3 regions of the Dongia sp. genome follow, and region 2 is predicted to be linked to each of the others. Evidence: predicted binding sites of a transcription regulator. Region 2 holds the regulator's gene; each other region holds the start of a gene.
The links. Region 2 encodes PhoB, which activates phosphate uptake and scavenging genes when phosphate is short. Its sites were predicted from a motif close to TNTCATAAAACTGTCA; they were not measured.
Positions count from the first base shown of each region.

Region 1: the regulator PhoB is predicted to act here: its motif matches at 4,871-4,886, upstream of ACH2CY_RS17625 (RNA degradosome polyphosphate kinase).
Region 3: the regulator PhoB is predicted to act here: its motif matches at 4,559-4,574, upstream of pstS (phosphate ABC transporter substrate-binding protein PstS).

Region 1 is NZ_JAYRKD010000018.1:1,046-8,661, reverse strand. Features, by position in the region: gene ACH2CY_RS17635 (hypothetical protein) at 1-1,068, shown strand, start outside; gene ACH2CY_RS17630 (Ppx/GppA family phosphatase) at 1,072-2,577, opposite strand; gene ACH2CY_RS17625 (RNA degradosome polyphosphate kinase) at 2,581-4,746, opposite strand; gene ACH2CY_RS17620 (PepSY domain-containing protein) at 5,017-5,670, shown strand; gene ACH2CY_RS17615 (SixA phosphatase family protein) at 5,728-6,243, shown strand; gene ACH2CY_RS17610 (CHAD domain-containing protein) at 6,250-7,616, opposite strand, start outside.
Region 2 is NZ_JAYRKD010000002.1:269,146-276,761, forward strand. Features, by position in the region: gene ACH2CY_RS03060 (branched-chain amino acid aminotransferase) at 1-1, shown strand, start outside; gene ACH2CY_RS03065 (AmpG family muropeptide MFS transporter) at 71-1,408, shown strand; gene ACH2CY_RS03070 (SelT/SelW/SelH family protein) at 1,405-1,722, shown strand; gene ACH2CY_RS03075 (diguanylate cyclase domain-containing protein) at 1,705-3,873, opposite strand; gene ACH2CY_RS03080 (ABC transporter substrate-binding protein) at 3,904-4,908, opposite strand; gene phoB (phosphate regulon transcriptional regulator PhoB) at 5,014-5,760, opposite strand; gene phoU (phosphate signaling complex protein PhoU) at 5,753-6,457, opposite strand; gene ACH2CY_RS03095 (ATP-binding protein) at 6,665-7,616, opposite strand, start outside.
Region 3 is NZ_JAYRKD010000017.1:26,631-34,246, reverse strand. Features, by position in the region: gene ACH2CY_RS17165 (VCBS domain-containing protein) at 1-49, shown strand, start outside; gene ACH2CY_RS17160 (hypothetical protein) at 151-1,248, opposite strand; gene ACH2CY_RS17155 (SirB2 family protein) at 1,292-1,687, opposite strand; gene ACH2CY_RS17150 (hypothetical protein) at 1,726-1,932, opposite strand; gene ACH2CY_RS17145 (adenylosuccinate synthase) at 1,950-3,239, opposite strand; gene ACH2CY_RS17140 (ATP phosphoribosyltransferase regulatory subunit) at 3,252-4,358, opposite strand; gene pstS (phosphate ABC transporter substrate-binding protein PstS) at 4,699-5,757, shown strand; gene pstC (phosphate ABC transporter permease subunit PstC) at 5,863-6,846, shown strand; gene pstA (phosphate ABC transporter permease PstA) at 6,850-7,616, shown strand, end outside.

The DNA of each region.
Region 1 (7,616 bases), on a different contig from region 2:
GGCTCGGAGGCGCGCGGCTATGCCGGCCTCATCCTGATGACCCTGCTGGCGATCCTGCTGACCGAAAGCGCCACGGCGGGCTCGCTCCGCGACCGGCGCCGGCTGGGTTTCGTCAACCTGGCCGCCGTCCTGTTCCAGCCGATCGCGCTCGGCGGCATCTGCGGCCTGATCCTCTGGAGCGTCTGGATGAACCGGCCCGCCGCCAAGCCGGACTTCGCCGCCCTTCGCCGACTGATCGTGGCAACCGAGGCCACTTTCTCCTGGACCGTTAGGCTGCTGATCCCGGTGGCGGCACTCATCACCTATGCGGTGCTGCATGCCGAGGGCTACCGCATCGCCGGCACCGATCCCTTCACCGCCGCGGGATTCGTCGCCGGCTATGGCGGGATGCTGCATCTCCTGCTGGGCCTGCCCGATGCCGCGCCGGACTGGGTTGCGCTGCTGATCGGCGCGGGGGTCTGCGCGCTCGGGCTGCTCTTGGCGCGCCGCCGGTCGCCGAATTTCGCGGCACTCACCTTCATCTTCCTGGTGGTGCTGCCGCTGGCGATGTTCATCGCGCGGCTGCCCAACATCCATTTCCCGCGCTATTACCTCGCCTCGGCGGTGGTCTTCCTGCTGGTGCTGGCCGATCTCTTCGCCGCGGCCTGGGCCCGTGGCGCGGTCCTGCGATTGCTGGGCGCGGCGCTGCTGCTCGCGATCGCGATCGGCAATCTTGCTGACGTGTCGCGGCTGCTGCGCGACGGCCGCGATCAGTCCGCCACGGTCATGAAGATGATCGCCGGCGCCGGGCCGGTGCTGGTCACCTCGGATCAGGACGTCCGCAACCGGCCGATCGTCGAGTTCTTCGCGGCGCGCTTCGACCTGCCGCTCACCTATGTGCCGACCCAGGAGATCTGCGCCAAGCAACCGGAATGGCTGCTCTCGAGCTCACTCGATGCCGAGATGCCGGAGACGCTCGACACCTCGATCGTCGGCTGCCCGAAGATCTACCGGAAAGAGGCCTCCTTCCCGCAATGGGGACTCTCCGGCCTGCCCTGGACCGTCTATCGCGCGGAGCACCCGCAGTAGGGATCAGGCGATCGCGGTCGCCAGGCCGAAGGCGCGCCCCGCCGCATCGAGGCGGCGCTGGATCGCCTCGCCGAACAGCGCCTCGCCGCCCTTCGGCAGATGCAGGGTCAGTCGCGCGCTGGATTTCTCGATCGAGGTCAGGCCCAGCATATGCTCGGTGCCGCCGCTCAAGGCATAGGCCAGCCGGATCGTGGCGCCGACCCGGGCGGCGAAGGCCATGTCGTCTTCGGTCAGCAGATGCCGGACCGGATCGAACTCCGCCGCATCGGCCGACCCGCCGTAGCGGATCGCCAGGATCAGCGCCAGGGTCACGCGCTCCGCATGGGTGATGCCGGCGACCGGCAGGCGCAGCGCCCGCATGAAGGCGTGCTCGGCGCGGTAATCCGGGTGCTCCCGCCAGGCGATGTCGGAGAGGATGCAGGCCGCCTCGCGCAATCTCGCGCGGGCATGGCCTTCGCTCCGGAACAGCGGCAGCAGCCAGTCGTCGAGCTGGTCCATCACCTGGCCGAAGCGCCCTTCCGCGCCGGCGAGATCGGCGCAGCCGACCAGCAGCGGATCGGCGCTCTGCGCCTCCTCGTCCAGGCGGCTGAACAGGAAGCCTTCGCGCAGGCCATAGGCCGAGAAGAGAATGAGGCTGGGCTTGGTCAGCTTCAGCAGGCGCTCGAGCACCAGCACGCCCAGGGGCAGAGTCTCCATGCGGCGGCGCGAGACGCCGGCGATGTCGGCCAGCGAACGCTTGCCGAGGCGGCTCAAGAGCTTGGCCAGGTCCTCGGCTTCGCGGCGCTGCATCCGGTATTCGTGGATGACCCGCAGCGGGTAGTCGTTCTGCTCCATGTGGATGCGGGCGAAGCCGCGCCAGGTGCCGCCGACCGGGTAGAGCGTCTTGCCCTTGACCTCGTCCAGCCAGTCCAGCTTCTCCAGCTGCTTGTCGATCAGCTTCTGCGCGGCGTCGAGATCGCCGCCGGTCGCTTCCACCAGCCGCAGCGGCCCCAGCGGCAAGGTCACATGATGGCCGATCTTGCCCTTGTTGATCGCAACCAGCTCCAGGCTGCCGCCGCCGAGATCGCCCATCAGCCCATCGGCCTCCGGCACGCCGGCAATGACGCCCATCGCAGAAAGACGCGCCTCTTCCTCGCCGCTGACGATCCGGACCTTGCGGCCGGTCTTCTTCTCGATCTCGGCGGTGAAGGCCTTGCCGTCGCCGGCATCGCGCACGGCCGCGGTCGCCAGCATGTCGATCTCCTCGACCCCCATCGCCTCCGCCATGGTGACGAAGCGGGCGATGTTGACCAGGGCCGCCTTGACGCCGTCCGGATTGAGCTGGCCGGTTTTCTCCAGGCCCTTGCCGAGCCCGGGCTGGGCCTTCTCGTTGAAGACCGGCACGGGGCAGCGCGATCGCTTGTCGAAGACGACGAGTCGGAGCGAGTTGGAGCCGATGTCGATCACGGCCACGCGGCCGGGCCGCGCCGCCCGGGCAGCAGCCGCGGCTTTCCGAAGCGATGCAGTCAAACTTTAAGCCTTCTGCAGCAGGTCGAGCTTTGGTGCTTTCTTCTGCTTCTTAAGCGCGGAGCCGCGCCCTGACAAGCTTGGATTGGTCATGAAGTAGGTATGGGCACTGAAGCCCTCCTTGCCTTCCGGCGGGCTCAGCCGGCGATACTCGCCGCTCTGGTCCATCTCCCAGCTTTGCAGATTGTCCTTCAGGTTCGCGACCATGATCTGGTCGAGGATCTGCTGGTGCACGGTCGGGTTCTCGATCGGGACCAGCAGCTCGAGTCGGCGGTCGAGGTTGCGCGGCATCCAGTCGGCCGAGGAGATGAAGACCTTGGCGTTGCGCGAGGGCAGCGCATGGCCGGCGCCGAAGCAAACGATGCGCGAATGCTCCAGGAAGCGCCCGACGATGCTCTTCACCCGGATATTCTCCGACATGCCGGGCACGCCGGGGCGGAGACAGCAGATGCCGCGCACCACCAGGTGCACCTTCACGCCGAAGCCACTCGCCTTGTAGAGCGCGTCGATGATGCCGGGATCGACCAGGGAGTTGACCTTGCCCCAGATGTTCGCCGGGCGCCCCGCCTTGGCATGCTCGATCTCGTCGTCGATCAGCTTCAGCAGCGTGGGACGCAGGGTCATCGGCGCGAAGGCGACCTTCTCGGTGCCCTCGGGACGGGCATAGCCGGTCATGTAGTTGAAGATGCGCGCGGCATCGTGACACAGGCCTGGATCGGCCGTGAAGAAGCTCAGGTCGGTATAGACCTTGGCGGTGATCGGGTGGTAGTTGCCGGTGCCGTAATGCACATAGGTCCTCAAGTTGGCGCCCTCGCGGCGCATCACCATCGAGACCTTGGCATGGGTCTTCAGCTGCACGAAGCCATAGACCACCTGCACGCCGACCCGCTCCAGGTCGCGGGCCCAGCGGATGTTGGCGGCCTCGTCGAAGCGGGCTTTGAGCTCGACCAGGGCGGTGACCGACTTGCCGGCCTCCGCCGCCTCGATCAGCGCCTTGACGATGGGCGAGTCTTCCGAGGTGCGGTAGAGCGTCTGCTTGATCGCGACCACGTTCGGGTCGCGCGCCGCCTGGAGGATGAACTGCACCACGACGTCGAAGCTCTCGAACGGGTGATGGACGACGATGTCCTTCTGGCGGATGGCGGCGAAGCAGTCGCCCTTCATGTCGCGGATCCGCTCCGGGAAGCGCGGGTTGAACGGCTGGAACTTCAAGTCCGGCCGCTCGTCGATGATCAGCTTCGAAGTGGCCGGGAGACCGATGATGCCGTCCAGCAGGAACACGTCCTCGCGGCTGGCATCGAGCTCGTCGATGATCTCGGCCAGCAGGTCCTCCGGCATCTCGGCATTGACTTCGAGGCGGATGACCGAGCCGAGGCGCCTGGCTTTGAGCGCGGTCTCGAACAGGCGGACCAGGTCTTCCGCCTCTTCCATCACCTCGATCTCGCTGTCGCGGATCAGCCGGAAATAGCCGTGGTCGACCAGCTCGTAACCGGGGAACAAGCGGTGGAGATAGAGGCCCACCAGGGCTTCCAGGGTGAGGAAGCGGACATTCTTTGGATCGATGCCGGGAAAGCGGATGAAGCGCGGCAGCTGGTTCGGCACCGGGATCAGCGCCTTCATCATCTTGCCGTCGGAGGTGTTCTTCAGCTGCATCACCATCGCAAATCCCTGGTTCGGGATGAACGGGAAGGGATGCGCCGGGTCGATCGCCATCGGCGTCAGCACCGGGAAGATCTGGTCGAGGAAATAGCTGTCGAGCCATTCCTTCTCCGCCGCCGAGATTTCGGCGACATCGACCACATAGAGTCCGTTGTCGCGCAGCTCCTGGCGGAGCGTGCGCCAATGAGTCTGCTGGTCGCGCATCAGCTCGCCGCTGCGCTGGTTGATCGCCGCCAGCTGCTGGCGCGGGGTCAACCCGTCGGCGCTGACCGCGGAGACGTTGGCGCGCACCTGGCCGCGCAGGCCGGCGACGCGCACCATGAAGAACTCGTCGAGGTTGTTGGCCGAGATCGAGAGGAAGCGCAGGCGTTCCAGCAGCGGGTGGTTCTTGTTCCCCGCTTCTTCCAGGACCCGCTCGTTGAAGGCGAGCCAGGAAAGCTCCCGGTTCACGAAGCGGCTGAGCTCGCCCTGATAGGCACCCGCATCGTTCGCCGGCTGCTTCTGCTCGTCCAATTCCTTGATCGCCGTATCGGCCACTGCTGCTCCTCCGCCGGTCTCGCGCCCCGGCCCTATGGTCCTGTCGAAGCTAAGACATTTAATTGGTCAATTCATCCCGCATCGTTAATTTCCGCCCGGCCTCAACAAAACTGTCACCTTCGGGACTTATCGTTCCTTCAGATTACGAATGATTCTTAATTGCTCTAAAATCGCACCCGATTACCGACCGAACGGAAGCGAGAATATGGGCTTGAAATCAGACGGTTATCAGCATCGCAGGAGGCCATGGCCATGCTGTGGCGGATCTTCGTCATCCTCCATCGCTGGGTCGGGCTGACGATCGCCGCCTTTCTCTTCGTCTCCGGCCTGACCGGCGCGGTAATCTCATGGGATCACGAGTTCGCCGAGCTCATCAACCCGCATCTGGTCGAGGCGCCGGTGGTCCAACGGGGGCCGCGGCCCCTTCCTCGACCCGCTGGTCCTGGCCGAGAAGCTGGCGGCGGACGAGCCCCAATCTTACGTCACCTATGTGCCGCTGCATCCCGAGGCCGGCCACAGCCTGCCCTTGGGGGTCGAGCCGCGCTTCAACCCGGAGACCCAGGACCTCTACGAGACCGGCTACAACCACGTCTTCTTCGATCCGGTGACCGTCCCGGCGGCGAGCATGATCCCGGCCTCGGCTCCGACATCCTCTATTTCGACAGCGCCGACGGGCGCTATATCGGCGACTGGATTCCCTGGCGCGGCACCGCCGGCGATCTCTTCATCCAGATGCAGTTCCCGGTGCATTCGGGCCGCATCTTCAGTATCCCCGGCCGCATCCTGATCTCCGCCATGGGCCTCGGCGTCGCCATGCTTTCGCTCACCGGGAGGGGTGATCTGGCTCCGGAAGCGGCGCGCCCGCCCGGCCCTGCGCCGGCCGTCCGGCGTGACACATGAGCGCAACATGGTGAGCGCGGAGTAGCCCCTCCGCGTCACTGTGCTAGTCTCGCGGCCATGAAGACGCTGATTCTGATGCGCCATGCCAAGTCGGCCTGGGGCGATCCGCACCAGAAGGATGCCGACCGGCCATTGAGTGGCCGCGGCCGCAAGGCGGCACCGCAGATGGGTGCCTGGCTGGCAGGCCAGGGCTATCGGCCCGATGTCGTGCTTTGCTCGACCGCGCAGCGGACCCGCGAGACGCTGGATCTGATGAAGCCGAGCCTGCCGGCCGACGCGGTGATCGAGTATGCGCGGGCGCTCTATCTGGCGCCGCCCCGGGAGATGCTGACCGAGATCAACAAGGTGCCGGCAACGGCGGCGACGGTCCTGCTGCTCGGCCACAATCCCGGCATCGGCAGTCTTGCCGCCCTGCTCGCCGGCAGCGGCGATGCCAAGGCCTTGGCCAATATGCACGGCAAGTTTCCGACCGCGGCGATAGCAGTGCTGGGCTTCGACGTCGCGCGGTGGAGCGATCTGCCGACGGGCAGCGGGAAGCTGCTCGCCTTCATGCGGCCGCGCGATCTGGACTAGAGGCATCTAGCCCTTCGCGTCATTCCAGAAGCGTTTTTCATCGGCGAAGCTCTTCCACACACCCTCGAAGCCAGCGAGGTCGCGGTCGATTCGCGCGGTCTGCCAGCCGAGCACCAGGCCTTGCAGCAGATTGGCGTCAGCCGCCGCCATGCCGCGGTCGACCATCAGGCGTTGCGCCAGTGCACTCAGGACCTGGCGGCTGACGAAGGCATCGTTCAAGGAACCGAGGCTGTCCTGGATCGCGGTCAGCGACGCGATGTATTTCTTGGTCGGCTTGGGCTTGAACAGCGAGTGAAAGGCCTCGGCGGCGTAGCGCATCTTCTTCGCCAGGATCCGCAGCCGATGCAGCTCGGGCTCCGGCAGCAGATCGTAGCGGCCGCCGAGCCGCATCAGCCGCTTGTGCCGCGATTGCAGCAAAGGCCGTGCGAAATCGCCGACCGGGGCGCCCAGCCGCGCCCGCGCCGAGGCGCGGCGCCAGTCGCCGGAATGGAGCTGGCGATAGAGCTGGATCAGCATCGCGACATAGCGCGGGTTCTCGATCGCGAGATGCGCCGCCCGCCGCGCCTCGGCCCGCGCGGTCTCGGCGGTCTCCATCAGCTGCTCGAACGCCGGTTGCGCACGGAGCCGGTTATGGATCGGCTGCAGCGTCTCGGCGATCAGCACGTCGAGATCGCGGGCCGGACCGAACTGGCGCTGCATCCACCGGAGGTCGATCGAGATCATGGCCTGGACGTCGTCGTCCACCAGGTCGCGAAAGGCGCTGACGATTGCGCGAAGGCGGCGCAGCGCCACGCGGAACTGGTGGATCGCCTCGTCATCCTCGGTCGAGAGCACCGCCTCCTCGTTGGCGCGGAGCTGGTCGAGGCAGTTGTTGACGATGGCGACGAAGGCCTCTTCGGTCGAAAGCTCGGGCGAGAGGGTGATCGGCTGCGCCTTGTGCGGCTCCGGATCGCGGCCATCCGCCAGGGCATAGCCGCGGGCCGCCTTGGTCTCGGCGCCGAGCCGGACCGGCACCTCCTCGGCCAGTTGCAGCGCCAGCTGCTCGGCGAGGTCGTAGAGCGCGGCGGGGTCGCCGGATTTCAGCTCGAGCTCGATTTCCGCGATCGGCAGGCGCCGCCCGCCGGCGGTGATGGTGCCGAGGTCAACCGCCACCTCGATCATCGAGCTGCCGCGCTCGGTCAGGAAGGCCGAACGCTGAAACCGCGTCTCGAAGATCGGGCGCAGCCGCCGCCAGATGTTCTCGCGCTCGAGCTTGCGGGCGAGCTTCGGGTCGGTGACGGCCGAGAGCTGCGGCCGGTCGCTGTCGATCTCGGCCTCGATCTCCTGGAAATTCTGCAGGCCGCCGGGACCCGGGGCCGGGGCTTTCAGGGTCT
Region 2 (7,616 bases):
AGTGGCCAAGAACTGAGATTGCCGAATCACCCGCGATGATTCAGCATCCGCCGGTGATGGAGCTGAACCCATGAGCGAGTCGACGGCAACTCAGCGCAAGAGCTGGGGTGAGGCGCTCGCCGTCTATCTGGAGCCGCGCCAGTCCATCATTCTGGTGATGGGTTTTGCCAGCGGCCTGCCGCTGCTGCTCACGCTCTCGACCTTGTCCTATTGGCTCTCCAAAGTCGGCATCGACAAGACCACGATCGGTCTCTTCGCGCTTGCCGGCACGCCCTACACCTTCAAGTTTCTCTGGTCGCCGGTGATCGATCAGATGCCGCTGCCGGTGCTGACGCGGCTGCTCGGCCAGCGCAAGGGCTGGCTGTTCCTGCTGCAGCTGTTCCTCGCCGCCGCCATCTTCGCGCTCGGCCTCACCGATCCGGCGATCGATCCACAGATGACGGCCATGGTCGTGCTGGCCGTCGCCTTCTTCTCGGCCAGCCAGGATATCGTCGTCGACGCCTACCGCATCGAGATCCTGAAGCCGGAAGAACAGGGCGCCGGCGCGGGCTCGACCCAAGTCGGCTATCGCATCGGCCTGCTGCTCGCCGGTGCCGGCGCGGTCGCGCTCTCGGATTTCGTCAGCTGGCAGGTGGTGTTCGCAGTTCTTGCCGGCGCCATTCTGATTTGTGCCGTCTTCACCTTGTTTGTGCCGGAGCCCGATCGTCGCGCCGCCGCGGCGCCGACCGTACAGCGCATCATCCCCGGCGGAACCTATGCCGCATGGATCGAAAAATCGGTGATCCAGCCATTCATGGATTTCGTCCGTCGGCCGGGCTGGGTGATCATCCTGATCTTCATCCTGTTCTACAAATTCGGCGATGCCTTCGGCGGCACGATGGCGACGCCCTTCTACAACGAGCTTGGCTTCACCGGCGTCGAGATCGCCGCCATCAGCAAGGTCTGGGGCGTGCTCGCGACCGCGCTCGGCACCATTGTCGGCGGCGCCGTCGTGGCGCGGATCGGAGTCTTCAAGACGCTGATGATCGGCGGCGTTCTACAGGCCGTCACCAACCTGCTGTTCAGCATGCTGGCGATGCAGGGGCATGACCTGATCTGGCTGGGCATTGCCATCAGCGCCGACAATCTGGCCGGCGGCCTCGCTGCGGCGGCTTTCGTTGCCTATCTCTCCGATCTTTGCAACCGTGCCTTCACGGCGACGCAATACGCCTTGCTCACCTCTTTCATGGCCTATGGCCGCACCCTGATGTCGAGCGGCAGCGGCTGGCTCGCCGATCACATGCCCTGGGTCGAGTTCTGGGCGGCGACGGCGCTGATGGCGATCCCGGGCCTGGTCTTCCTGGTCTGGATCACGCGTCTCTATCCCAACGAGAAGAAGCTGGTGCCGGACCAGGCGCCGGCGGAATGACCGATCTTCCGCGCATCGAGATCGAGTATTGCACCCAATGCCGCTGGCTGCTGCGCGCGGCCTGGATGGCGCAGGAGCTCCTGACCACTTTCGAGACCGAGATCGGCGGCGTGACCCTGGTCCCCGGCACCGGCGGTATCTTCGAGGTGCGCAGCCCGGGCGAAAACGGGGCCAAGCTACTCTGGTCGCGCAAGGAAGCGGGGCGTTTCCCGGATATCAAGGAGTTGAAGCAGCGGGTGCGGGATGAAGTGGCGCCCGAAAAGCCGCTCGGGCATTCCGACAAGAGGCCGGATCCGTCAGCTCCGGGCGGTTGACCGCGCGCGCCGCGGCGGCGCGGCCTCGGCGCCGACATGCACCGTTCGCACCGCGAAGCGGTTGCGCCCAGCCTGCTTGGCGGCATAGAGCGCGAGGTCGGCTTCCTTCAGGAGATCGTCCGGGCTCGGCATGCTTGTGGCATCAGGCGCCGCCATGGCGAAGGTCGCAATGCCGATGCTGGTGCCGATCTTCATCGTCCCGCTGCCGAGTTTCACCGGCTGTTCGAGGGTCTGGAGCAGCTTTGCGGCGATGCGTTGCGCGACCTCGGCCGCATCCGGGGATGTCAGGACGATGACGAACTCGTCGCCGCCGAGGCGCGCCAGCCGGTCCGATGCGCGCACCGCGGCGCGCAGCCGGCCGGCAAAGATCTTCAGCAGCGCGTCGCCGACGTCGTGACCCTGGCTGTCGTTGATCTGCTTGAAGTGATCGATGTCGAGATAGAGGATCGCGCCGCTGGACTGTTCCGCCAGCCAGCCCTGGTAGTCGGCCTCCAGCGCTTCGACGAAACCGCGCCGGTTCATCAGGCCCGTCAGCGGATCCGTCACCGCGGCGTGGCTCAGGTCCACCTCGCGGGCGTGCCGCTGGGTGACGTCGACGCCGACCGAATAGTAGCCCTTGATCTTCCCGTCGATGCCCACGTCGGGGATGAAATGCTGTTCGAAGACCCGCGCGCGGCCGTCGGCGCCGGTGCGCGACCAGGTGAAGATCGTGCTCTCGCCGGCCAGCGCGCGCTCGGCATGCGGCAGCCCCATTTCGAAGATCACCGGATCCACCACTGCCTGCACCTTCTGCCCGATCACCGCCGCCGGGTCGAGCCCGAGCGCGCGGTAGTGCTTGTTGCAGAACCGGTAGACGAGATCGCGGTCGATCACCGCGACCGTGACCGGCACCGCATCGGCGATCGCCTGCAGCATGGTCGAGCCTTGCTTCAGCTCGAGATGCGCCAGCGCCAGCTTGGCGTTGATCTCGCCCAGCTGATGCTCGCGTCGCTTCAGGTCGGTGATGTCGGTCCAGATCCCGACCGTGCCGCCGTCGGCGGTCTTTCGCTCGTTGACACGCATCCACTGGCCATTGGTCCATTGCACCTCGAACGGGCGCGCCGGCGGGTTGCGATGCAGCGCCAAGCGCTTCTGGAGCCAGGCGTCGCGATCCTCCAGCGCCTCGGTGGCGGTCAGTTCCGCCGCGGCGAAGGCGCTGAAGATCTCCTCGAAACTGCGGCCCTCGGGATTGCCGAACCGCGCCCTGGTTCCCGGATCGGTGAAGCCGGCATTGCAGGCGACTAGGCGGTCGTCGGCGTCGAACAGGGCAAAGCCGCTTTCCATGACGTCGACCGCGGCGCGGAAGCGTGCCTCGGCCGCCTGTCGCTCGCCGGCTTCGCGGATCAGCTTGTCGTTGGCGTCGCTCAATGCGCTGCGCGACTTGCGGAGCCTCTCGTGCATCGCGTTAAAAGTCTGCGCCAGCCGGCCGAACTCGTCCCGGCCGAGGCTCGGCAGCGGGACGGCTTCCTGACCCTCGCCGACCGCGGTCATCGCCCGGCCGAAGCTGTCGATCGAGGAGACGATGCGGCGCTTCACCAGGAACAGCGCCGCAATCGCGCCGGTCATGGCGCAGAGGCACAGCGCCAGCAGGACCGCAAGCTGGGTGACCTGGGCGGCGACGGCTTCGTTGCTGCGATCGACCAGCCGATGCGTGATCGCTTCCATGGCGCGGAGGCGAATGATGATGCTGCTGGCGATCAACCGCGAAACTTCGGGCTGCTGCGCCGGACCGGAGACCGCCCGGCCGGAATTGGTCCAGCGCTGGAACAACAAGGCGATGTCGACGCTGTTGTGGCGCAGGCGATCCTGCAGCGCCGCCTCGTCGGGCTGGTGCGGCAGGCCGGCGAGATCGTCGATCGACTGGTTGAGCGCGCGCTGCACCTCCAGCCACCGGGCGATCGGCCGCTTCTCCCAGTTGAACTCGATCTCGGTGGTCAGCTGGTTCAGCTCGAGCACGCGCTGGATCGCGAGATCCGCCGCTTTCGAGGTGCGCAGGGCCGCGTTCACCGTCTGCAGCGCATAGCTGATCATGACGGCGCTGACCACGACGATCGCGCCGAGCAGGCCGATGCTCAGGCGAAGCTTGGTTCTGACGCCGATGGCGGAGATCATGCCCGAGATCATGGTTGCGCGGCCGATCGTCTAGCGAAGATAGGTGACGCGGCTGGCATCTGCCGCCTGCAGGGCATTGGGGGCGAGCTCCGCCATGAAGTCGGGCATCGGGGTCGAGGCGTCCTGCTCGGTCAGCATCCGCCAATGGCCTTCGAGATTGGCGATCAGCGCCTGGTCGAGGCTGAGGTCGAAGGCATAGTCCGGCCACATCTCGGCGATGGTCGCGCGGTCGATGCCGATCGCCTGCGCGGCGATGGTGATCGCGGCTTCTTGATTCGCGGCGACGAAGCTCTGCGCCTTCAGAAGCGCACGGATGAATCCCTCGACCGCCTGCGGATTGGCGTCGAGAAAGCCGGCGAGAGCGACCAGGTTCCAGGTCTCGAGATAGGTTCCCTGGGCATAGAAGATGCGGGTGCGCTGCCCGAGCGCCTTGTCGGCATGGGCCCGGATCTCCTGCCAGCCGGAAAGCGCATCGACCGTGCCGGCGGCGAGCGCCTGATGGGCATCCTTCGGGGTGACGGGCACCGCCTGGAGGTCGCTCTCGGCCAGCAGGTTCGCCGCCAGGAAGACGTTGAGAAAATACTCGCTCGCGGTGCCCGGGCAGAAGCCGACGCGCCTGCCCTTGAGATCGGCCGGCGCCCGGATCGGGCTTTGATCCGGCACGATGATGCCGGTGTTGCGCTCGGAGGTCTCGACGGTGGCGACGATCCGCGCCGGAACGCCGGCGGCGATCGCCCGCACGAACGGCGCCTCGGCGACCATGCCGAGATCGGCCTGGCCCTTGGCGACCAGCTCCAGCGCTTCCTTGCCGCTGTTGGTCTTGATGGTCTCGAGCGCGATGCCCTCGGCGGCGAAGTAACCCTGGTCGCGGGCCACGTAGAACAACGCCGAGGCGACGGCCGCGGAATCGGCGACGACTATCCGGCTATGCACCGGCTTGGGTGCAAGCGTGCGCCAGGCGAAGACGCCGCCCGCCGCGACCAAAGCGGCCGCGCCCAGCAGGATATTGCGTCGCGAAGAAAGCGCCGGGTGCACCGGGATTTCGCCCCTCTCGTTCTTGAGAGGAAGAAGTTCCGATGATTCGCTTTAAATTCCCTTAATTTCGCCGTGAAATAGGGAAAATTGCCTTGCCGGTGCCGCTCAGCCCTCGACGTCGAGCGAATAGCCGGCGGCGCGCACGGTGCGGATCACGTCGGCGGCGCCTTCGATGTTGATCGCCTTCCGAAGGCGCCGGATATGCACGTCCACGGTCCTCGGCTCGACATAGATGTCGCGGCCCCAGACATGGTCCAGGAGCTGCTCGCGCGAGAACACGCGGCCCTGGTTCTCCATCAGGAAGCGCAGCAGGCGGAACTCGGTCGGGCCGAGATGCACATCCTTTTCCATCCGTTTCACCCGATGGGTCGCGAGATCCATCGAGAGATCCTTGTAGGCCAAGGTCTCGGTCGAGAGCTGCGGCCGGGCCCGGCGCAGCACCGCTTTCACCCGCGCCATCAGCTCGCTCGGGCTGAACGGCTTGGTCACATAATCGTCGGCGCCGACCTCCAGGCCCCGAAGCTTGTCGGCCTCCTCGCTCTTGGCGGTGAGCATGATCACCGCGATCGATTTCAAATCCGGCAGGCGCCGCATCTGCCGGCAGACCTCGATGCCGGACAGGAAGGGCAGCATCCAATCCAGCAAAACCAGGTCCGGCTTGGTCTCGCGGATCAGGGTCAGGCCCTCTTCGCCGTTCTTGGCCTCGAGGACCCGGTAGCCTTCGCTTTCGAGGTTGTAGCGCAGCAGCGCCAGCAGCGCCGGCTCGTCCTCGACCACCAGCACGGTCGGCCGGTTGGCAGGGTCGCGATCAGTCTCCCGTCCGTTATGCGCGGGACGGGTGCGGTCAGCCATCGAGTGCAACATTCGTGGTATCGCCCTTGGGTCTGGTTTCATCGATCGTGCGGCCGAGCGCCAGGAAGTGGACGGTCTCGGCGATGTTGGTGGCGTGGTCCCCGATGCGTTCGATGTTCTTGGCAATGAAGAGCAGATGGGTCGAAGGCCCGATGTTCCGCGGGTCTTCCATCATGTAGGTCAGCAATTCGCGGAACAGCGAGGTGTAGAGATCGTCGATCTCCTCGTCGCGCCGCCAGGCGGCGACGGCCAGCGCCGCGTCCTTCTCGACATAGGCGTCGAGCACGTCTTTCACGATCTGCTGCGCCAGGCGCCCCATCCGCGGAATCGAGGAGACCGGACGCAACGGGCCGAGCTGGTTCAATTGCAGCGCGCGCTTGGCGATGTTCTTCGCATAATCGCCGATGCGCTCGATGTCCGAGGAAATCTTGATCGCGGCCACCACCTCGCGCAGATCGGTCGCCATCGGCTGGCGCAAGGCCAGGATGCGGACCGCGAGATTGCCTGCTTCATGCTCCATCGTGTCGATGCGGCGGTCGCTCTCGATCACCTTGCTCGCCGCCTCGGAATCGCGCCGCGCCAGGGCGTCGATCGCCTGGGCGAGCTGCTCCTCGGCCAGGCCGCCCATCTGGGCGATCTCCTGCACCAGGCGTCGCAGCTCGACGTCGAAGCTCTTCACCGTGTGGTCATGGGCCATGTTCGGATTCTCGGTCGCGGCGTCCAAAGCTTTGTTCGGCATAGATACTACCGTTTTGTGACAGTTTTATGAATGCCCAAGGCAAGCACCATGGACTCGGACGCAGCTGTCCGCGCCCGGCAATTTAAGTCCCTCCAATGACGCGAATGTTGCCCTTGTATGACGCTTCCGTGACGAAGCCCAAAGGGCCGGTCCGGGGCGCGCGCCTCAGCCGTCGGCGGGCAGGAACAGCATGAAACAGCTGCCTTTTCCGGGCTCCGACTCGATATCCAGGCTGCCCCGGTGCCGGTTGACGATATGCTTCACGATGGCGAGGCCGAGCCCGGTGCCGCCGAGCTCCCGGGAGCGGGCGGCATCGACCCGGTAGAAGCGCTCGGTCAGGCGCGGGATATGCTCCTTGGCGATGCCTTCGCCCTGGTCGGTGACGCTCAGCGAGATCATCGCCTTGGGCGAGCGGATGCCCTGCAGCTTTTCCCGGCAGGCGACCGGATCCTCGATCCGCTCGAAGCGCACCCGGACCTCGCCGCCCTCCGGGCTGTATTTGATCGCGTTATCGACCAGGTTCTGGATCGCCTGGGTGAGCTCGTCGGAATCGCCGGGGATGGTCGGCATCTCGGCCAGGCCGGGAAAGGCGATCTTGATCTGGCGCTGCTCGGCCTTGAGGGAGAGGCTGTCCCGCACCGTTTTCAGGATGTTGCCGAGATCGGCCCGGCCCGAAGGCGGCTGGTGCTCGTTCATCTCGATGCGTGAGAGCGACAGCAGCTCGGAGACCAGCCGGTTCATGCGCTCGGCCTCGCCGCGCATGATGCCGAGGAAGCGCTGCCGCGCCAGCGGGTCGTCCCGCGCCGGCCCCATCAGCGTCTCGATGAAGCCGAGCAGTGCCGCGATCGGGGTCTTCAGCTCATGGCTGACATTGGCGACGAAGTCGCGCCGCAAGGTGAGCGCCCGTTCGGCCGCGGTGGTGTCCTCCAGCAGCACCATCACCGAAGCCCCGGCCAGCGCCGGGCGGATCGCCTGCAGCCGCGCCACCAGCCGGCGCTGGCCGCTGCGGCCCTGGTTCTCGGGCAGATCGACCGGCTCGACCGGCCGGCCGGCCTCGCAGGCCTCGACCGCGTCCACCAGCGGCGGGTGGCGCAGGAAGGCCAAGAGGTTGCGTCCG
Region 3 (7,616 bases), on a different contig from region 2:
CACCCAGGGCCAAGCCGTGCTGGCGGTCGACACCGACGTCGCGGTCTAACGCCCGCGCGTGGTTCGTTCCGGAAGGCGCGAATGCCGAGCGCGATATTGAGGACGAGCAGCAGAACCTCCGCCGTCAACCCGCTTCCTGGAGGATGCCGGCTAGTTTGCGGCCGATTGCCCCATGAGCTGACGCAGCTTCGCCAAGCCTGGCCGCTCGGGATCTTCGGCGGCCACCGTTTCGAGCGCCCGCTTGATGTCGGCAGTCGCGCCATTATCCATGTCGCGGCTGACCTCCCAATAGAGCAGAAGCGCGGCGATGCCTCCGTTGGCATTGGCGTTGTCTGGGTCGATCTCCAGCGCGTCGTGATAGGTCATCAGCGGATCGCCGCCCCGCCCGCGAATATGCAGCAAGAATTTCCGATCGCCCGCCACGGCGATGCTGTCGGCCACTGCAACACCGAGCTGCTTCGTCTCGGCGCCAGCCGGGTCCAGCGCCCTTGCCTGTTTCAGCCACTGCAAAGCTCCATATCCAGAGTCTCCGAGCTTGATCTCGCGCCATCCCCTTTCGAGCACGCGGCGCAATATCTCGGGCTGGAGCACGGCAGCCTCGCTGTTGCCCGGAGCCCGCTCTTGCACGACCTGCAGCAGCACGGCGGCATCATATACTGCGCCGTTCCGGATCAGGACTTCGGCATCCCGAGCGAACTGCGCCTCTGGATCCCGCCGGTCCGCCTCGACCTGTTCTCGGTCCAGTTCCAGGATGCGCTGATAGATCAGGCTTGGACCGCATAGCTCGCCACAGCCTCGAGTGACGGCAAGCAGGTAACCCACCGCTTCACGCAAGCCGGCCTTTGCCGCAGAATTGTTCGGATCAATTTCCAAGGCCCTTCGGAAGAATTGGCCACTGCGCAGTTCGAGCGTCGTGGAATCGATTCCAACGACGAAGTGGTGCCCTGTCGTCCCAATTCGCTCCGCCTCCGTGTGCGCATCCTTGAGGAGTTTGCGGTCTGCGAAAGCCAGCCCGGGATAGATATCGAGGGCATTCAGATAGGCCGTGCGAAAGTAACTCAACCGATCCGGGCCGACTGAGGTTTCGTTGGCCTCCGCCGCAAGCAGTTGGAGCGATCGGCCCGCGTCGATCCATCTCTGCGCCAGAGCTACATTGTCCTGGTGCATGAGGGCATACCAATAGGCGCTGGCCGCCAGCAGCCCGACGGCAAGCGCGCCTAAGAAGTACTGGCGCGACCTTAGTCTCATCGGTGCATTCTAGCCGGGGTTGTGATGGCAGCCAAATGCTAGACTAGAGCAAGCTGAACAGGCCGCGCGGGTCGTGCGTCAAGGCGACGGAGACGATGAAGCCGAAGACGGCGAGCGCCGCCAGCCAATAGAAGATACGCGCGGCCTTGCTGCGTTCCTTGCGGAAGGCGATCACCCCGAGCGCGATATAGAGCACGAGCAGCAGCACCTTCGCCGTCAGCCAAGCGTCCGCGAAAGGATACTGGCCGATGATGACGGTCAGCGTGATGGCCGCCGCCAGCAGCAGGGTGTCGATCGCCTGGCTCAAGGTGCGGACCGGCCGCGCCATCGCCCAGGGTCGATCGAGGATCAGCAGCAAGCCGCGCAGCGCGAACAGGCTGCCGCTCGCCGCGACCGCGGCGATGTGCACCAGCTTGATCCAGGGATAGAGCTCCGTCACGTCCTCTCCTCGCGGCACCTCCATGGCCGGTATTACGCTCAACGGTATCGTTGAAGGAACTGCAGGAGGAGCGCTATGAGAACCGTGAGGGGGAACGCTCCGGCGATCAGCAACAGCTTGCCGCGCGGAGAAAGCCGCGGAATCGGAATGCGACCGCGCTGCTTGAGCGACCAGAGCGACAGCGCCAGCAGCACAATCGCCGCGACTGCAGCGTAGAAGAAGAGCGAATGGGTCGGATCATCCATGATCCACCGCCTTCGCCTCAATCCGCGAAGGGGTCGGTCACCAGGATGGTGTCGTCGCGTTCCGGGCTGGTGGAGAGCAGGGCGACGGGCACCTCGATCAACTCCTCGACGCGGCGGATGTATTTGATCGCCTGCGCCGGGAGCTGCGCCCAGGAACGGGCGCCCTTGGTGGATTCCTTCCAGCCTTCGATGCTCTCGTAGACCGGCTTCGCTTTGGCCTGAAGCTGGGTCGCCGCCGGCAGGTGATCGACTTCCTGGCCGTCGATAGTGTAGCCGGTGCAGATCTTCAATTCCTCGAAGCCGTCGAGGATGTCGAGCTTGGTGAGCGCGATGCCGTCGATGCCCGAGACTTTCGCCGACTGGCGCACCAAGGCCGCGTCGAACCAGCCGCAGCGGCGGCGGCGGCCGGTGACGGTGCCGAACTCGCGGCCGCGCTCGCCGATGGTCTCGCCGATCTTGTCGAAGAGCTCGCTCGGGAAGGGACCGGAGCCGACGCGGGTCGTGTAGGCCTTGGTGATGCCAAGGACATAGCCGACCGCGCGCGGGCCGATGCCCGCACCCGCGGCGATCTGGCCGGCCACGGTGTTGGACGAGGTCACGTAGGGCGAGGTGCCGTGGTCGATGTCCAGCATGACACCCTGGGCGCCTTCGAACAGGATGCGGTCGCCGCGGCGACGGCGGTCGTTGAGCTCCTTCCAGACCACGCGGATGAAGGGCGTGATCTTCGGCGCCACTTCCCGGAGCTGCTGGATGAGCTCGCGGCCGTCCACTTCCGGCGCACCCATGCCTTTCAGCAGCGCGTTGTGGTGCAGCAGCAGGGCCTCGACCTTCGGGGCCAGGCTGTCGAGATCCTGGAGGTCGCAGGCGCGGATCGCGCGGCGGCCGACCTTGTCCTCATAAGCCGGGCCAATGCCGCGGCCGGTGGTGCCGATCTTGGCGGCACCCCGCGCTTCCTCGCGCAGGATGTCGAGCTTGGAATGCAGCGGCAGGATGAGGGCGGCATTCTCGGCGAGTGCGAGATTGTCGGGCGTCACGGTGACGCCCTGGCCGCGCAGGGTGTCGATCTCCTTCAGCAGCGCCCAGGGATCGACCACGACGCCGTTGCCGATCACCGAAAGCTTGGAGCGCACGATGCCCGAGGGCAGCAAGGAGAGCTTGTAGGTCTGGTTGCCGATGACCAAGGTGTGGCCGGCATTATGGCCGCCCTGGAAGCGCACCACCACGTCGGCGCGCTCCGAGAGCCAGTCCACGATCTTGCCCTTGCCCTCGTCGCCCCATTGGGAGCCGATCACTGCAACATTCGCCACGCCTCTAAACTCCTACTTCAGTTCGGCCAACTCGCCGTCGCGCCAGAGCCGCGTGCAGCCGAGCCGCCACGCTTCCACCGCATCATCCTTCACCGCTTCCAGGCCCTGGATCGTCACCCAGCCTTCGCCGCGCAGCTTCTGCGCCTGCGTGGCCGGCGTGCCGTTCGGCACGAAGACGCGGTTCGGCGCCGCCGGCGCCGGCAGCGCCCGCTGCAGGGTATCGAGATAGAGCGTGAAGCCGGTCGCAGGTTCGCCGGCCTGGTTCACATAACGGCCGCCGCGCCCGAAATCGCCGCGCACCGCCGGCGCCAGCAGCGAGAAGGTGACGCCGGTGTGATACTCGAAGCCGCGGTGATCGGTGGGATCGATGGTGAGCGTGAGGTCGGGCCGCGCGGCGCGGATCAGCATCACCACTTCGCGCAGCCGCTCGCGCTGCTTCGCGGCGGAGCCCTGCAGCGGCAGCGCGTCGAGCGCCTCGATGGCGGTGTCCGCCGGACCGACCGCATGGATCAGCGCCTCGAGCAAGGGCGTGAGCTCGCCGGCCGCCTGGCGCACGGCGGTCATGTCCTTGCGATCCAGTGCCGCGATCAGGTTTCTGGCATCGCCGATGCCGGCTTCCCACAGCAGCGCCGGCGCCAGGGTCGGCACGTTGAGATCGACCACCAGCTCTTTCACGCCGACCGCGTTCAGCGCTTCGGCGCCAAGCAGGATCACCTCGGCATCGGCCGCGGCGGCGGTGGTGCCGATCAACTCGACGCCGGCCTGGCCGATCTGGCGCTCGGGGCGCATCTGCTCGCCCTTCACCCGCAGGACCTGGCCGGCATAGGAGAGGCGAATCGGCCGCGGCGCGTTGGTGAGGCGGCTGGCGGCGATTCGGCCGACCTGCGGGGTGATGTCGGCCCGGAGCCCCATCATCCGCTGCGACACCGGGTCCATCAGGCGGAAGGTGTCCGCCGCCATGGCCTCGCCCGGGCCGGAGAGCAGGCTGTCCTCGAACTCGATCAGCGGCGGTTTGACGCGCTCGTAGCCCCAGGCCGCGAAGGCCGCCATTAACCGTTCGACGATCGCCGCCTCGAAGCCGGCTTCCGGCGGCAGGCCGTCGGAAAGGCCTGCAGGCAAAAGGAATCTTTCGCCGGGTGAGGACATCGGGCGCCCGATCTCTGGGGTCAGGGGTTGGCATTAATGCCCAATATTATGGGCCGGTGGATATCGGCTGGGTGGTAGCCGATTTCCCGCCCTCCGGCAAGCCGGGCCATCCCCCTGGGCATCCCCAGCCAACACCCAACCTTCCCCGATTTGACATATTTCCGTTCGATCACTGTCATCAAAGTGCAACCGATCCTGCCTAGCTTCCAGCCCATCGCGTGGGTCGCTTTTTAGCAACGTCGTAGGAAAACGACGGTCGTTGATGGGGACCGGCGCGCAGATTTCTGCGTTCCGAAACGGAGGAGAGGCTCCTATGAAACTGGATTTGACCCGCTTTATCGCGGCAGCTGCTTTGTTCAGCTCCGCGGCGCTCGCCATCCCGGCGGCCGCCACCGCAGCCGACATCTCGGGTGCCGGTGCGACCTTCCCGTATCCGATCTACGCCAAGTGGGCTGACGCCTACCACAAGGAGACCGGCGTGGGCCTGAACTACCAGTCGATCGGTTCCGGCGGCGGCATCAAGCAGATCAAAGCCGACACCGTGACCTTCGGCGCCAGCGACATGCCGCTGAAGCCGGAAGAGCTCGAGAAGGCCGGCCTGACCCAGTTCCCGACCGTGATGGGCGGCGTCGTGCCGGTGGTCAACCTCGAAGGCATCAAGCCGGGTGACCTGGTGCTCGACGGCGCGACCCTGGCCGACATCTTCCAGGGCAAGATCACGACCTGGAACGACCCGAAGATCCAGTCGCACAACCCGTCGCTGAAGCTGCCCGACCAGGCGATCGCCGTCGTGCACCGCTCCGACGGATCGGGCACCACCTTCATCTTCTCGACCTATCTTGCGCAGGTCGGCAGCGACTGGAAGGACAAGGTCGGTGCGAACTCGGCGCTCGAATGGCCGACCGGCATCGGCGCCAAGGGCAACGAAGGCGTCGCCGGCAACGTCGCGCAGACCGCCGGCTCGATCGGCTACGTCGAGTATGCCTATGCCAAGCAGAACAACATGACCTTCGCCAAGCTGGTCAACAAGGACGGCAAGGCGGTTGCGCCGTCGGCGGCGGCCTTCCAGGCGGCGGCCGGTGCGGCCGACTGGGCCAACGCGAAGGGCTTCTACATGATCCTCACCAACGAGCCCGGCGCCGAGAGCTGGCCGATCTCGGGTGCGACCTTCATCCTGGTCCACAAGGAGCCGAAGGATCCGGCCGCGGTGGCCGAAGCGCTGAAGTTCTTCGACTGGGCCTACAAGAACGGCGACGCCATGGCGGACGAGCTCGCCTACGTGCCGCTGCCGGACAGCCTGGTGGACCTGATCAAGAAGAGCTGGTCCGAGAACGTGACCTCCGGCGGCAAGCCGGTCTACGCGGGGATGTAAGTCCACCGCCCGCAGGAAGACAAACGCGCGGGGAGTCGGCCAACCGGCTCCCCGTTTCGTTCGCTACCCGCCTCACCTCCAACCTGCTATGGATCAAGCGTCGAGATGACCGAGATGTCCCTGAGCGGAACCTTGACTGCGACCGGCGAAACCAGACCCAGAACCAGCCCCGGTCCGATGGGCGACCGCGTGCTCCACGCCCTGACCTTCGGCTCGGCGTGCCTGGTGCTTCTCGTTCTCGGCGGCGTGTTCGTCTCGCTGATCCACGGCTCGATCCCGGCTTTGCAGACCTTCGGCTTCGAGTTCCTGGTCAGCCAGAGCTGGAATCCCGCGACCGACAAGTTCGGCGCCGCGGCGCCGATCTACGGCACCCTGCTGACCTCGGCGATCGCGCTCCTGATCGCGGTGCCGGTCGGCCTCGGCATCTCGGTCTTCCTGACCGAACTCTGCCCGGCCTGGCTGGCGCGCCCGATCGCGATCGCGATCGAGCTCCTGGCCGGCATTCCCTCGATCATCTACGGCATCTGGGGCCTGTTCGTGTTGGCGCCGTTCCTGCAGCGCAATTTCCAGCCTGCCGTCATCGACTTCTTCCACGGCGTGCCGGTGCTGGGCAGCCTGTTCGCCGGGCCGCCCTACGGCATCGGCGTGTTCACCGCGGCGCTCATCCTGGCAATCATGATCCTGCCCTTCATCTCCTCGGTGACCCGAGACGTGTTCGAGACCGTCCCGTCGGTGCTGAAGGAAGCGGCCTACGGCCTCGGCTGCACCAAATGGGAAGTGGTGCGCCGGGTCGTCATCCCGCATACCCGGGCCGGCGTCATCGGCGCGGTCATGCTGGCGCTCGGCCGCGCCCTCGGCGAGACCATGGCGGTCACCTTCGTGATCGGCAACGCGCATAAGATCGCCGCCTCGATCATGGCGCCGGGCACCACGATCTCGGCCACCATCGCCAACGAGTTCACCGAGGCGACCGGCGACATCTACACCTCGTCGCTGATCGCCCTCGGCCTGATCCTCTTCGTCGTCACCTTCATCGTGCTTGCCGCCGCGCGCTGGATGCTCCACCGCATGGAAAAGCAGGGGAAGTAAGCCATGGCGAACGCTGTACTCCCCGTCCGCCGCCGCGCCCGCAGCAGGCTCATGATGGGCCTCTCGGTCGGCTCCGCCCTGCTCGGCCTCGCCATGCTGGCGATCATCCTCGGCACCCTGCTCTACAACGGCATCAGCGGCCTCAGCCTCGCGGTCTTCACCGAGATGACGCCGCCGCCGGGCGAGGAAGGCGGCTTGCTCAACGCGATTTTCGGCAGCGTGGTGATGACCGTGATCGGCATCCTCATCGGCACGCCGATCAGCATCCTGGCCGGCACCTACCTCGCCGAATACGGCCGCTACCGCCGTCTCGCCCATATCGTCCGCTTCATCAACGACATCCTGCTCTCGGCCCCTTCGATCGTGGTCGGCCTGTTCGTTTATGAACTCCTCGTGACAACCATGGGACATTTCTCCGGCATCGCGGGCGCGCTGGCGCTGGCGATCCTGGTGATCCCGATCGTGGTCCGCACCACCGAGGACATGCTGCGGCTGGTGCCGGATACGCTCCGCGAAGCCGCTGCCTCGGTCGGCACGCCGCGCTGGAAGATGATCGTCTCGATCGCCTATCGGGCGGCGCGCACCGGCATCACCACCGGCGTGCTGCTGGCGGTCGCCCGCATCTCCGGCGAGACCGCGCCGCTCCTGTTCACCGCGCTCAACAACCAGTTCTGGAGCGCCAATTTGAACCAGCCGCTGGCCAGCCTGCCGGTGGTGATCTTCCAGTTCGCGCTCAGCCCCTATGAGGACTGGCAGCAGCTCGCCTGGAC